Regions from separate parts of the Synechococcus sp. KORDI-52 genome, predicted to be linked through region 2. Evidence: predicted binding sites of a transcription regulator. Region 2 holds the regulator's gene; the other holds the start of a gene.
The links. Region 2 encodes NtcA, which controls nitrogen genes in cyanobacteria. Its sites were predicted from a motif close to GTANCNNNNGNTAC; they were not measured.
Positions count from the first base shown of each region.

Region 1: glnA (type I glutamate--ammonia ligase) is a predicted target of NtcA. The motif match lies at 4,184-4,197, and genes of this name have one in related genera.

Region 1 covers NZ_CP006271.1:1,902,881-1,909,614, reverse strand. The annotation lists gene KR52_RS09755 (class I SAM-dependent methyltransferase) at 1-823, opposite strand, end outside; gene KR52_RS09750 (hypothetical protein) at 1,303-1,671, shown strand; gene KR52_RS14440 (PilZ domain-containing protein) at 2,022-2,390, shown strand; gene glnA (type I glutamate--ammonia ligase) at 2,697-4,118, opposite strand; gene KR52_RS09740 (allophycocyanin subunit beta) at 4,325-4,849, shown strand; gene KR52_RS09735 (alanine--glyoxylate aminotransferase family protein) at 4,957-6,141, shown strand; gene KR52_RS09730 (nucleoside deaminase) at 6,113-6,556, opposite strand; gene KR52_RS09725 (pyridoxal-dependent decarboxylase) at 6,657-6,734, shown strand, end outside.
Region 2 covers NZ_CP006271.1:194,272-201,005, forward strand. The annotation lists gene KR52_RS01080 (cob(I)yrinic acid a,c-diamide adenosyltransferase) at 1-176, opposite strand, end outside; gene rph (ribonuclease PH) at 322-1,065, shown strand; gene ntcA (global nitrogen regulator NtcA) at 1,125-1,841, shown strand; gene KR52_RS01095 (DUF3084 domain-containing protein) at 1,869-3,020, shown strand; gene KR52_RS01100 (resolvase) at 3,017-3,457, shown strand; gene KR52_RS01105 (DUF3146 family protein) at 3,441-3,698, opposite strand; gene pth (aminoacyl-tRNA hydrolase) at 3,698-4,315, opposite strand; gene KR52_RS01115 (TatA/E family twin arginine-targeting protein translocase) at 4,330-4,560, opposite strand; gene psbH (photosystem II reaction center phosphoprotein PsbH) at 4,570-4,770, opposite strand; gene psbN (photosystem II reaction center protein PsbN) at 4,855-4,995, shown strand; gene KR52_RS01130 (glycoside hydrolase family 38 C-terminal domain-containing protein) at 4,983-6,734, opposite strand, start outside.

The DNA of each region.
Region 1 (6,734 bases), 860 kb from region 2:
CGTTCAGCACGTTTTGACGAGCTTCATCCGGCAGTTCATGCAGCAGAAACACACAAGTCACGGCTTGAACTGCTCCATCGGCAAGGGGGAGTGTTTCTCCATTGGCGCGGATGAGCTGAACGAGTGAGGCATCGCCAGTGTTTAGCCAGCGGTTGGCTTGGCGCAGGTAAGACTCGGAGAGGTCGACGCCGATGAGCTGAGCGTGGGGAATTGCAGCTCGGATCTGGTGCAGCGTTCGACCGGTCCCGGTCGCCACATCGAGGATCTTCATGGAGCCGGGGGGGCGATCAGCGAAATGTTTCAAGCCGCGTCTCAACGGAGCCAACACCCGCCGTCGCATGGCATCAGCTGTGCCGTTGAACAGGATCTCAACTTGCAGGTCGTAAAGACCAGCGGAGTGGTCACTGAGGTACCCATCGGTTTGATGGTGAAAATTCTGGAGGTAGTAATCGGGGTAAAGGGCAGCGTCGATGTCCTGGGGCAGATCGCGCACGTTGCGTTCGCGGCGACGATCCCAGGTGGAGGGAAGATCCATCCACACCTGCGGATAACGGCTGACCCACTCGAGCCAGGGCGAATCAAACAGCAGCTGCTCGGGATAGACCCCCTGTTCGGCCTCGCGCCAGTCCAGATCCTGAAGCTTGGACATGTCCAGCCGTAACTCTCCAAGCATGTCCGAGGGAACGGGCACTGTTTTGGGCACGGCATCAGGTGCCAGCCACCCCATCAGCTTGGTGCTCAGCTCCTTGTGGGCCAGACCTGCGAGGTTTTTGCCTTGCTGAAGTGTCTGGTATGCAAGCTTGTTCAGGGGCGTAGACGCCATCGATGCTTAAGACAACATGCCTATTCCAGCGGATCCGACGCACTACTGCGTGATCAGCAGTCCACAAAAGCACCCGTTTCAACAGACACCCTGCATGGTCCTTAGGAGACAGCGAAACTCCCAATGAACATTTGTTGGTCTAAAACTTGGTTAGGCCAAACTTGGTTGAGTTCACATTTGGCAGATGGGAGATGTGATTTGAGTCATTTCACAGCTAACTTTTGTCATGTATTAAGGACTTTCTAAGGTTCCTCCTTGATTTGAAAGTGTCTCCGGTTTGTTCGTCGTGATTTGGGGTTATGGGTGCAATGAGTTGGATCAATGAATGTTGCATGAGAATCGATGACTTCTGAGGTTGGCTTGGTTAGGCTTCATTCAGGTATTTGTTACGGGCTTGAACAATGTTTGAAAGGGTGCCTGATAGGCGAAATTCTCCTCGCTTGGGTACCGCAGGTCGACGAAATCATGAAAGGCATGTGTTGACATCGGAAGTTGTTGTCGATTTAGAAGTACCTGGCCGTCTGAACTCTACGGCCAATATTCTTGATATCAGCTTGTCTGGTGCTTACCTCTTGATGGGAGGCGGCGGCATTGCGCCAGTAGCAAACCAGGATATTGATGTTTTGTTTTGTGATCTTCAATTTAACTTGCCAAACCGTATCAGCGCTATCGTTAAATACGTCAATGAATCGTCATTTGTCGGCATGTCTATGTATGGTTTGGGAGTGGAATTTGTACGCGAAATTTCAGGAAATTTCATCCATAAAGATACCGATGACTTGCTTTCAATTGCCGGTACTCAGGTGGCAATAAGGCCCAACGCCAACCTCGCCTTGCCTGGCTGGTGACATCCTAAGTCACTGGCTTGTTTGGATGACCGGCTTATTCAGGCTTGCTGAACAACAAAATGCCATTAACGGGCTGTTTGTTGGTTTAAACTTTTGGCTAGCATCAGGTTGATATCGGCAGAAAGACCTATCGATTTCTGTTTTTATTTGTGAAAGACTCCATGCTTGCCGGCTTCCTAGCGGTTTGGTGTATTCCCAGTAGGTCTAGTAAATGGCTAAAGGGGGGTTGATTGTGGTTGGAGGGTTGGTAGTCTTTGTGTGGGGCAACACTTATGATGAGGTGGAACGCCATGTCGACGAGGTTGACCAACGAATTTTTGTTCGGGCTCCAGTTCGCTTGAATACCCCTAATGGCCCTCGACAGAAAATTACAAACAAACCGAAGAAATAAACGCTTCAATCTTGCGATAAGCCCAATTGCTGGATTGGAGTCATATTTTTATGCATCCAGCATTCCGGAACATCAATCCAAGTGCGTGATTTGGAACGTTTCCAAAGATGGATCATGCATTTTGCTCAATGGAGTTCACGAAGCTCTTGCGGTGGGAGATCAATGTAGGATCGAATGCTACGCACCTTTTGAAAAAAAGGGTTACGCGTGGAACGCTACTGTTCGCTGGATTCACAGGGAAGTATTTGTGACATTTATTGGAGTTGCATTTGATCAGACTGACCTTGTTCGGGATAGCTTTTTTGACTCTTTTAAGCAAATCCAATGATTTTTACTTGCATTGGTTGGCGATCAATGTATCTCCTCCTTGCGCGTCTTGATGTCGTATGAGTGATTCAATGTTTTGGGTGATGTCGCTTTTGGATTTTCGGCCCATAACATCTCTGATTTTGTTCTGGTGAAGTGAGTGGTAAAGATCACGGGGTTAGGGAAAAACCCTCTGTTGAAGGGGTTCCCTCGTTCTGATCGATGCTTCATTCAAGTCAAGAAACAAAAAAGAAGGGACCCGCGTTGGGTCCCTTCTGAAACCTGATTTTTACGTTAAAGGGATCACTTAGTGATCCCTCGTTGTCGATCAGGCGTCGTAATACATGGTGAATTCATGGGGGTGCGGCCGCTGGCGCAGCTGCTGCACCTCCTCATACTTCAGGTCAATCCAGTTGTCGATGAAGTCGTCGCTGAACACACCGCCCGCTGTGAGGAAGCCACGATCGGAATTGAGGGCTTCCAGGGCGCCGTTGAGCGATGCAGGAACCGTGGCGATTTTCGAGAGTTCCTCGGCTGGAAGTTCAAACAGGTCGCGATCTTCACCATCGCCAGGATCGATTTGGTTCTTGATGCCATCCAGGCCGGCCATCATCATGGCGCTGAAGGCGAGATAGGGGTTGGCGAGGGCATCACCCGAACGGAATTCGAGGCGCTTGGCTTTCGGGCTCGGGCCGGTGAGCGGAATGCGCACGGCAGCAGAACGGTTGCCCTCGGAGTAGACAAGATTCACCGGAGCCTCGAAGCCGGGCACCAGACGCTTGTAGCTGTTGGTGGTGGGGTTGGTGAAGGCCAGGAAGGCGGGGGCGTGCTTGAGGATGCCTCCGATGTACCAGCGGGCTGTCTGCGACAGGTTCGCGTAGGTGCCTTCGCCGAAGAACAGCGGCTGACCGCCCTTCCAGAGGCTCTGGTGCACGTGCATGCCGGAGCCGTTGTCATTGAACACTGGCTTGGGCATGAACGTGGCAGTCTTGCCGTACTTCTTGGCCACGTTGCGCACGACGTACTTGTACGTCATCACGTTGTCGGCGGCCTGGATCAGCTCGGCGAATTTCATGCCCAGCTCGTGCTGGCCGGCGCCTGCCACTTCGTGATGGTGTTTTTCAGTGGGAATGCCCAGCTGACCCATCAGCAGGAGCATCTCGGAGCGGATGTCCTGAGCTGTGTCGTTTGGAGCAACTGGAAAGTAGCCCTCCTTCTCCTGAATCTTGTAAGCGAGGTTTCCGCCTTCCTCGATACGACCGGTGTTCCAGCCCGCCTCGATCGTGTCAACGCTGTAGAAGGAACCTCCCTCGGCCGAGTTGTAACGAACGTCGTCAAAGAGAAAGAACTCGGGCTCAGGACCGAAGAAGGCCATGTCGGCCAGGCCGGTGCTGGCCAGGTGATTCAGAGCCCGCTGGGCCAGGGCACGGGGGCAGCGCTCATAGGGCTGGCCGGTGCGTGGCTCCTGAATCGAGCAGATCATGCTCAGGGTCTTGTGCCGGTAGAAGGGATCCACCCAGGCGGTGTTGGCGTCCGGCACCATGGCCATATCGGAGGCCTGGATGCCTTTCCAGCCGCGGATGGATGAGCCGTCAAAAGCCAAGCCCTCGGTGAAGGACTCTTCCTCCAGCAAATCGGTGCACACCGTCAGGTGCTGCCACTTGCCGTGCAGATCGGTGAATTTGAGGTCGATCAGTTCGATGCCTTCGTCCTTGATCTGGCGCAGGACGTCCTGAGGGGATTTCGACATAAGAAGGGACTGCTCGACTGAATTGTGCAGTGATGTGACCGTATAGAGCCACAAGACACCATTTTGTATCAAGGGGTACGTTTCTTTCTCCAGAGGGCGACTGCGTAACCGTTTCTGTCAAGTTGGCTGAAATGCCGGCCTGCCAAGGGATCTGCCCGCCTCAACGGTGTTAACTTCCGCTGTGGATCCTCTGGAGATTCAGGGACATGCGCGATGCAATCAGCGGCCTGATCGGTCGTTACGACCAATTGGGTCGTTATTTCGATCGTTCGGCGATCGACAGCATCAATGCGTATCTGGATGAATCCACGCTGCGGATTCAGGCCGTTGAGCTGATCAACGGCTCCGCTGCCGAGATTGTGCGTGAGGCCAGCCAGCGCCTGTTCCGAGACGAGCCCGACCTTCTGCTTCCCGGTGGCAATGCGTACACGACACGCCGGCTCGCTGCCTGCCTGAGGGATATGGATTATTTCCTTCGATACGCCAGCTACGCCCTGGTGGCGGGCGACAGCACGATCCTGAACGAACGCGTGTTGAACGGTCTGGATGACACTTATAAGAGTCTTGGCGTCCCCACCGGTCCAACAGTCCGCAGCATCGTTCTTTTGGGAGACGTTGTTGCCGAGATGCTTCTGGCCAACGGTGCTGCGTCCGATCAGCTCGCCACCGTTCTTCAACCCTTTGATCACCTGGCCAAGGGACTTGGTGAAACCAACGTGCGCCAGCGTTGAGGGCTGATGGTCAGCACAAGATTTGAACAGATTGCAATCAAGCGCAACGCACCCCTTTCCTCCGGCGTGACTGCGTAGGCTCATCAGGAGAACCACCGATCAGGGCTTTGGCGACGACGAACTCTCTTCTTCCTGTTGACGATCGTCACCGCAAAGCGTTTGCACCGATTGCCACACCGGACCGCCTCCTGCTTGGCCCCGGTCCCTCAAATGCCCATCCAACGGTTCTGAAGGCGCTGTCAAGGACCCCCATCGGTCACCTCGATCCGCTCTATGTGGAGTTGATGGGTGAGGTTCAGGAACTGTTGCGTTACGCCTGGCAGACCGACAACCGCCTCACGCTTCCGATGAGCGGCACCGGCAGTGCTGCCATGGAGGCAACTCTGGCCAACACCGTTGAGCCTGGCGATACCGTTCTGGTGGCGGTGAAGGGTTACTTCGGCCTGCGACTGGCGGACATGGCCGGCCGCTACCGCGCGGAGGTGAAAACCATCGAGAAGCCCTGGGGGGATTGGTTTTCCCTCGACGAGCTGGAAGCGGCTTTGATCGAGCACAAGCCTGCCATCCTGGCGATGGTTCATGCCGAAACCTCCACAGGTGTTTGTCAACCCATGGACGGCATTGGCGACCTCTGCCGGAAGCATGATTGCCTTCTGCTTCTCGATACCGTCACCTCTCTGGGTGGAGTTCCGCTGTACATCGATGAGTGGAAGGTTGATCTCGCTTACAGCTGCAGCCAGAAGGGTCTGAGCTGCCCTCCCGGTCTGGGACCCTTCACCATGGGACCCCGTGCCGAGGCCAAAATGACTGCTCGTCAGGGCAAGGTCCCCAACTGGTACCTGGATGTCTCCTTGCTGAACCAGTACTGGGGAAGCGACCGCGTCTATCACCACACTGCGCCGGTCAATATGAATTTCGGCATGCGAGAGGCCCTGCGTCTTCTTGCTGAAGAGGGTCTCGATCAGGCCTGGGCACGCCATCGCCGCAATGCGGAGATGCTCTGGAGTGGTCTGGAAAGTCTCGGCCTCTCGATGCATGTTCCGGCCGACCGGCGACTGCCCACCCTCACCACGGTGCGCATCCCTGAAGCTGTGGATGGCAAGGCCTTCAGCCAGCACCTGCTCAACAACCACGGCATCGAAGTTGGTGGCGGACTCGGCAGCCTGGCCGGCAAAATCTGGCGCATCGGTCTGATGGGGTACAACTCCACCCCTGAAAACGTGAACCGTCTTCTCAACCTGTTTGAGACTGAGCTGCCTCGCTTCAGCGGTTCCGTCGCCGCCGCTGCCTGAACCACCGTTCCAGCTGCCCCCTCGCTTCAGCTTCGCGGACGCCTTGAATCACGTTCATGTGGTGATGAGCACTGGCATGGGTGGAGAGGTCAAGGCTTCCCCCCAGGCCACCGCGCTTGGGGTCCGTTGCCGCAAAAACCACGGTTCCCATGCGGGCCTGCACCAAGGCTCCCGCACACATGGGGCAGGGTTCGAGGGTGACAATCAGGGTGCAATTGTTGAATCTCCAGTCGTCCTGAACGATCGCTGCCTGTTGAAGGGCCACCAGTTCGGCATGGCCGAGGGGATCCCTCTTGTTCTGGCGCCGGTTGCGTCCATGGCCGATAGCCCTGCCCTGGCCATCAAGGATCACTGCTGCGACGGGAACCTCTCCCTGTAAACCAACCTCCTCGGCCCGCTGAAGCAGAACGTCCATCCAGCGAGTGAACGTATCCCGCTGATCCACTGCTGTCCAACGCCGTCCTTTGAGCACCTTCCCACGAGACGCGAAGATCACTGCAGTCCACTTATCTGCGTTGCAAGCCAGTTCCGCGTCTCAGCATCCCCCGGATCGGCTTGCTCCGTTCGCCATCCCCTCGGCCGTAGACCCGGTG
Region 2 (6,734 bases):
AAACTGCCTCGGTAGGGCGCCGTGTGCACCTGCAACTGCCCTTCGGGTGCCACCACATACAAAGGTGGTGGGTCGGAGACGGCAGGCAAGGAAGTGAAGCCGGCGCGCTGCAGAGCCTGCTGATCCCGATCCAGGGAGTTCTGGAAGGCTTGGGGGTCGACAAGGCTTGTGGTCATCGCGGCAACATCCGTCCGGGCGACCCCGGCAAGACCTTGAATGTAGCGGCGAGATGACATTCCACAAGGGGATTGACACCACCCATGGTGTTTGAACAGGGCGAGAACCAACCGCCTGCGAGGCTTGAACAACTGCACACCACCAATGAGCCAACCACCTGGACACCGCACCGATGGTCGAAGCCCGCGGCAGTTGCGACCGTTCTCGGTGAGCTGGAATCCCATGGGGTTTGCCTTGAGCTCCCTAGTGGTTCACACCGGTCGAACCGCTGTTCTCTGCAGCGTCTGCCTGGAGGAGAAGGTCCCCCGCTGGCGCAAGGGAGAGGGGTTGGGATGGCTCAGCGCCGAATACCGGTTGCTCCCGGGCTCCACGCCGCAGCGGCAATCCCGAGAGTTGATGAAACTGTCGGGCCGAACGCAGGAGATTCAACGGCTGATCGGCCGCAGCCTGCGCGCCGTGATCGACATGGAGCGCCTTGGGGAGCGCACCTTGCTGATCGACTGCGATGTGATCCAGGCCGATGCCGGCACCCGGACGGCGTCGATCACCGGGGCTTGGCTGGCCCTTGAACAGGCCTGCCGGTCGCTCGTGCAGCAAGGAGTGCTGGAACAATCACCCCTGGTCGACCAGGTGGCTGCCGTGTCCGTCGGCCTTGTGAATGGCGAAGCCTTGCTGGATCTCGACTACAGCGAGGACAGCAGGGCTGAGGTGGACCTGAATGTTGTGCAGGCTGGCGATGGTCGCCTGCTGGAGATTCAAGGAACAGCGGAAGGAGCCCCCTTCAGCCGCAGCCAGCTCAATGATTTGCTGGATCTTGCGGAGCCGGGCCTGACATCCTTGATGCAGGCGCAACATGGAGCCTTGAACGAGCACAGCAGCTTTACGTAATAACGGCTACATGGCGGCCACCGATGGCTCCGTAACTTCGCTTCATCAGGGGGGTTGTCATGACCAGTAGCCGAGGTTTCAGCCGATACGCCCCACAGATGGTGGCTCCAGCTCCCAGTCCAGAGCCGGCCAATCGCTCCCTGTTGGAGATCATCCGCGATCTGGATGGCGCCAGCAGTGAGCTGGTGGACCGCAACAAGACAATCTTTTTTCCCGGAGATCCCGCCGAACGGGTGTATCTGATCCGCCGGGGAGCTGTTCGCCTCTCCCGCGTGTATGAATCAGGCGAAGAGATCACGGTGGCCCTGCTCCGCGAGAACAGCCTTTTCGGGGTGCTCTCCTTGCTGACCGGTCAACGATCCGATCGCTTCTATCACGCAGTGGCCTTCACCAGGGTTGAGATGGTGACAGCACCGGCGACATCCGTGAAGGCCGCCATCGAAGCGGACACCAGCGTTGGGCTGCGCTTGCTTCAGGGCCTGTCCAGCCGGATTCTTCAGACCGAAACAATGATCGAAACCCTGACCCACAGGGACATGTCTTCGCGTCTGGTGAGCTTCTTGCTGGTGCTGTGCAGAGATTTCGGCGTGGCCGATGAGCTGGGCATCACCATCGATCTGCGCCTGTCGCATCAAGCCATCGCTGAAGCGATTGGCTCAACCCGCGTCACAATCACGCGTCTGCTGGGAGACTTGCGCCAATCCGGTCTGGTTCAGATTGATCGCAAAAAAATCACCGTTCTGGATCCGATCGCTCTGGCCAAACGCTTCAGCTAGACAGCAACGCGACCGACAGGTGCAGCCATGAGCGGCTGGGCGTTAATCCTCGTTCTCCTGGTCCTCGGAGGCGTGCTGTCGACCCTGGGTGACCGGTTGGGCAGCCGCGTTGGCAAAGCCAGGCTGAGCTTGTTCAAAATGCGCCCGCGGCGAACCGCCGTTCTGATCACAGTGCTGACTGGCAGCCTGATCAGCGCACTGTCGCTCGGCCTGCTGCTGCTGGTGAGCCGCCAGCTGAGGGTGGGACTGTTTGAACTTGATGCTCTGCAAGCCCGGCTCCAGGACAGCCGACGGCAGCTCGATGCAGCCGAACGGGAACGGGACAAGACCCGAACGGACACCAAGCGGATTGCTGCTGAGCTCAAGCAGGCGCAGCAACGGGCGGACACCCTGCGCCTTGAACTGGCTCCGCTTCAGGACGAACGCGCCCAACTCGAGGCCGAGCGCGAACGATTAACCCGCGATATCGCCTCCCGCGATGCCGATATCCAGCGAACGGAAGCTGAATTGAAGAGTGTGCGCAGCCGCATCCGATCCGGTGAGCAGGAACTCAAGGATCTCGAACGCAATCTGGTCGCCCTCAGACGTGGGTCGGTGGTGATCAGCAGCGGACAGACCTTGGCGCGAGCAACGGTTCGGCTCGACGCTCCAGAGCAAGCAAAACTCGCTGTCGACAGGCTGCTTCAGGAAGCCAATCTCAATGCCTACGCCAAGGTGAGGCCGGGTGAAGCCCCCAAACGCCAGTTGATCCGCGTCCCCCGCAGCGACGTGCAACGGCTGCAAAGCATCATCCGAGAACCGGACACCTGGGTGATCTCACTGCGCTCCGCCACCAATGTGCTGCGCGGCGAAACGGCGGTGTACGCCTTCCCCGAGGTGCGTCCCAACCGTCGGGTGGCGCAAAGCGGGGACGTGCTGGCCACCACCACACTGCAACAGGATGAACGCACTCCGGAGAGCATCCGCACACGCCTGAACCTTCTCCTGGCTTCGGCCTATGCGGAGGTGCAACGGCGGGGATCCCTCACGGAAGGGCTGCAGTTTGATGGATCGGCCGTCTCTCAACTGGCCCAGAGTCTGATGGAAGAGCCCAGCCAAAGCGTGATCTTGAAGGTGATTGCTTCTGGGGTCAGCGAGAGCGCCGATCCTGTGGTCGTCAAGATTGAGGCCTCCCGATGAAGCGGGTTGCGGTGCTCGATCCAGGCCGCTGCAAGTGTGGCCTGGTGCTGGCCGATCTTGATCTTGGACTTGTCCGCGAGGGCCACCTCCTCACCCCAGAGGCCGTGGAACCCTGGCTGGAGCGGTGGAATCAAGACCAACCTCTGGACCGCATCCTGATCGGCAATGGCACGGGAAGCCAGGCATGGATCAAACGGCTCAAACGCCTGGGCAGCCTCACGGTGATTCCGGAACAGGGAAGCACCCTGAGGGCAAGACAGCGGTACTGGACGCTATGGCCCGCTCGAGGTTGGCGCCGAGTCCTGCCGACGGGGCTGCGCATTCCACCGGTGGACCTGGATGCTGTTGCCGCCCTGGTGATGCTGGAAGAGCACCTTCAATGCCACCTGCGATGGCCAGAGCCGGCCCCAAAGTTCGTGCTCAGAACCGGGCCCTGACCATGAAGGTGTAGTCACCTCCCGGTTCAAGCTTGTAATCGGATCGCACCAGGAACCGGCGTAGGGCATCCTCGATCAGAGCCCGTCCCAAGGACGGTTCCACCACCAGCTCACCCCGGTCAAACCCCCAGGAAAACTGCCACTCGAAGCCACCGGCCGAAACCTCGCCCTCCACACACTTGGCCTGAAAACACTGGCGGAGCACCCGCAGATGGGCTGTTGTCGCCGGAAGCGCCGGCATCAGTCGTTGCACTCCAGGTCATGGCGGAACCCGTTGATCCAAGTTCCAGCGCGCTCAAAACTTTGGCGCTGAAGACGTTCGATCGCCTCCAGAACAGCATCAAGAACCGCCTCGACACAGGGTTGCTCCAGCTTGCTGAAGGGACCAAGAACATGGGACACCGTTCGGGCTCGACGCTCGGCAGGGTTCTCAGCTGGTGCACCTATGCCGATCCGCAATCTCGGAAAGGCCTGGGTTCCGAGATGCTGAATGGTGCTGCGCAGTCCGTTGTGACCACCAGCTCCACCCTGAGCCCGCAGCCGCAGGCGACCGAGGGGAAGATCCATGTCGTCCACCAGCACCAGCAGTTGGTGCGGTTCAAGCCCAAACCAATCGAGGGCCGCACGGATCGCCCGACCGCTGTCGTTCATGTAGGTCTGTGGCATCAAGAAGCGCAAACGTCGATCCCCCACACCTGTATCGGCGGCCAGACCATGCAGCTTGGCTTGCTGCCGAAAACTGAATCCAGAACGGTCACTCAGAAGCTCCAACGCCATGAAGCCGATGTTGTGACGTGTTCCGGAATATTTGGTCCCTGGATTGCCCAGTCCGACCACCAGCTTGAGATCAGTGGTCATACCGCTGGAACAACTCAGTCGCTGGGGGGAAGTTCTTCAGCCGGTTTGACCGTGTCGTCAGGCATTTCCGGCTCAGCCATGGCTTTGTTGATCTCCCGTTCAAATTCCTTGGAGGCCGACTGAAAACCCTTCAAGGTCTTGCCCAAGGTACGACCTAGTTCTGGGAGCCGCTTCGGACCAAAAACCAACAGGGCAACGGCGCCGATGACCGCCATTTCGGGGAGACCGACGCCGAAGATGTTCATACGTCCAGATCAGCCCAGGCCGTTCCAGTTCACGTTGATGCCCTCAAGGATCAGGGACTTGTTGTAGAGCTGGAGGATCACCAACAGAAACACCAGGAACAGCACCATGAAAATGCCCATAACGGGAGTGGTGCCCCATCCGGGAACCACCTTGCCGTATTCGGAGTTAAGGGGGCGGAGAAGGTCTCCCAGACGGGTGCGTTGGGCCATGGCGACGCCGGGTCTCGGGTGGTTTGAAGTCCCGATACTGTAGGGGCCGACTCCGGTTCGGGGTTGATCCTGTCGAGAGATGTGATGGAAACGTCGTCCCCAGCCCTGTCAGTCGCCATTGGCGTGCTCGCCGTTTTGTTCGGACTCACCGGATTTGGCGTTTACCAGGCCTTCGGCCCGCCCTCAAAAGCACTCGACGACCCGTTCGACGATCACGAGGACTGACCGAGCACCAAGGAGACGAGTTCTCCCGGGGCGATCACCACGGCATCAGCAGCACTTGAATCAGATTCCCTGCGCACACTCCACCCCGCTCCAGGGGTCCAGCGGCAGCGCGACGATCCCGCATTGAGCAGCTGCAGCAGACAATCACCCCCATGGCCCTTCAAAGCCACCGGTGTGAGCTGCAGCGGCAGCGCTGGGATCCATTGACGCAGCGCTGCAGGCAGAGGCAGACACCATCCCGGCTCGCGGAAGGCAATGGCCGCTTGCGGCACACCCGCATCGCTCCAGGAGCCAGACAACGGCATGAGGGCCAAACGCTGGCGATGCCACCCCTGATCGGCACTCGGATCAGGCCAGGTCGGACCGCGCAGCAGCGAAACACCAAGCCGGTCTGAAGACCAATCAACCCCCTGGGGACCGTCCAGCAGCACAGCCATCCCGCCTCCGGGAGCCGCCGACTGCGAGGCGAACCAGGAGATCACGGGGACCTCCCAGCGGGCTTGTTCCCGAGCCGTCATCGGCTCAGCCGGCCGTTCGATCACCCCTCCACTGGTGTCGGCAGCAATGCGGACGGCGGGAGTCGCCAACGGCAGATCCAGACGCAACAACTCGTGGGTCTGACGCCAGTCGATGCTGCAGATCAGCTCAAGCCACGGCGTGTCGGCCTTCAGCCGCAGGTCGAGCCGCATGCGGCTGGCACCAAGCTGGCGCCGCAACACCCCATGGGCCACCAGGGGGCCCTGATCGAGCCATTCCATGCAATCCGTGGGCACCACGCCCAGGGGCTGAGATCGGTAGTCCGCCGCCAGATCCCAGGCATCCCAGAATTCGCCGCGGTCCCGATAGCGCTCCAATTGCAGGGGGGACGACAATTGATTCCGGCCATCGCGATCCCGCAGAGCCAGCAGTCCTGCCGCGGAGACGTCAAGGTCGATCAGACCATTGCCCACGCGCCAAGCCCCCGCCCCCAGCGACGTGATGACCACCGGGTGACGGGGTTCAGCAGCGCAGGACGCCAACCCTGGTTCACTCCGGAGCGGCACAGAACAGGTCCCGTGCTGAGGTGGCAACTGCACCCAGGTGCCACCACCAGCGGCGGCCTGCTGGGGCAATGCAACGGCTTGGGCTGACCACGATCCCGCCGGAAGACGAACCAGAGGCGACCAGGAGGCCAAAGGCTGCAGACCCCACCAACTCCAGTCCCCCGCCGTGACCTGCGAAAGGGACAGCCTTGCCAGCCTCCGGTCGCGCTCCCGGCGGGCCTGGCGCCGGGCCGCACGCCAGACCGGTTCGGCCTGCTCAAACACCTCAGGGATCGAGGTTCCCGGAAGAATGTCATGAAACTGCTGAAACAACAGCGGGCGCCAATCGCTGCTGCGGCTGTCCCGGCCCGTGATGGCCAACAGGGCCGACGCGGCATCGGCCTCCCGCAAAAGCTGTTCCAAGGTGCGGTTGTGCCGCTTCTGATCAGGCCTGCTGGTGGCGCAACCGCGGTGCAACTCCAGAAAGAGCTCATCCCGCCACACCGGCCAGGCCTGATCGTCCCGCTCCAGCCCTTTCAGAAACTCACGCACCGTGCCAGCTCGGGTGGGCAGGGCAGTCGATTGGCCCTCCCAGAGCTCGATCTGTTCGAGCAGCTCTTCGGTCGGACCACCTCCGTGATCACCAACACCCGGAATCCAGAGGGCCGTCTCCAGGCCCGTGGCCTGATGCCATGCCCGCTGTTCCTCGAGCATCTC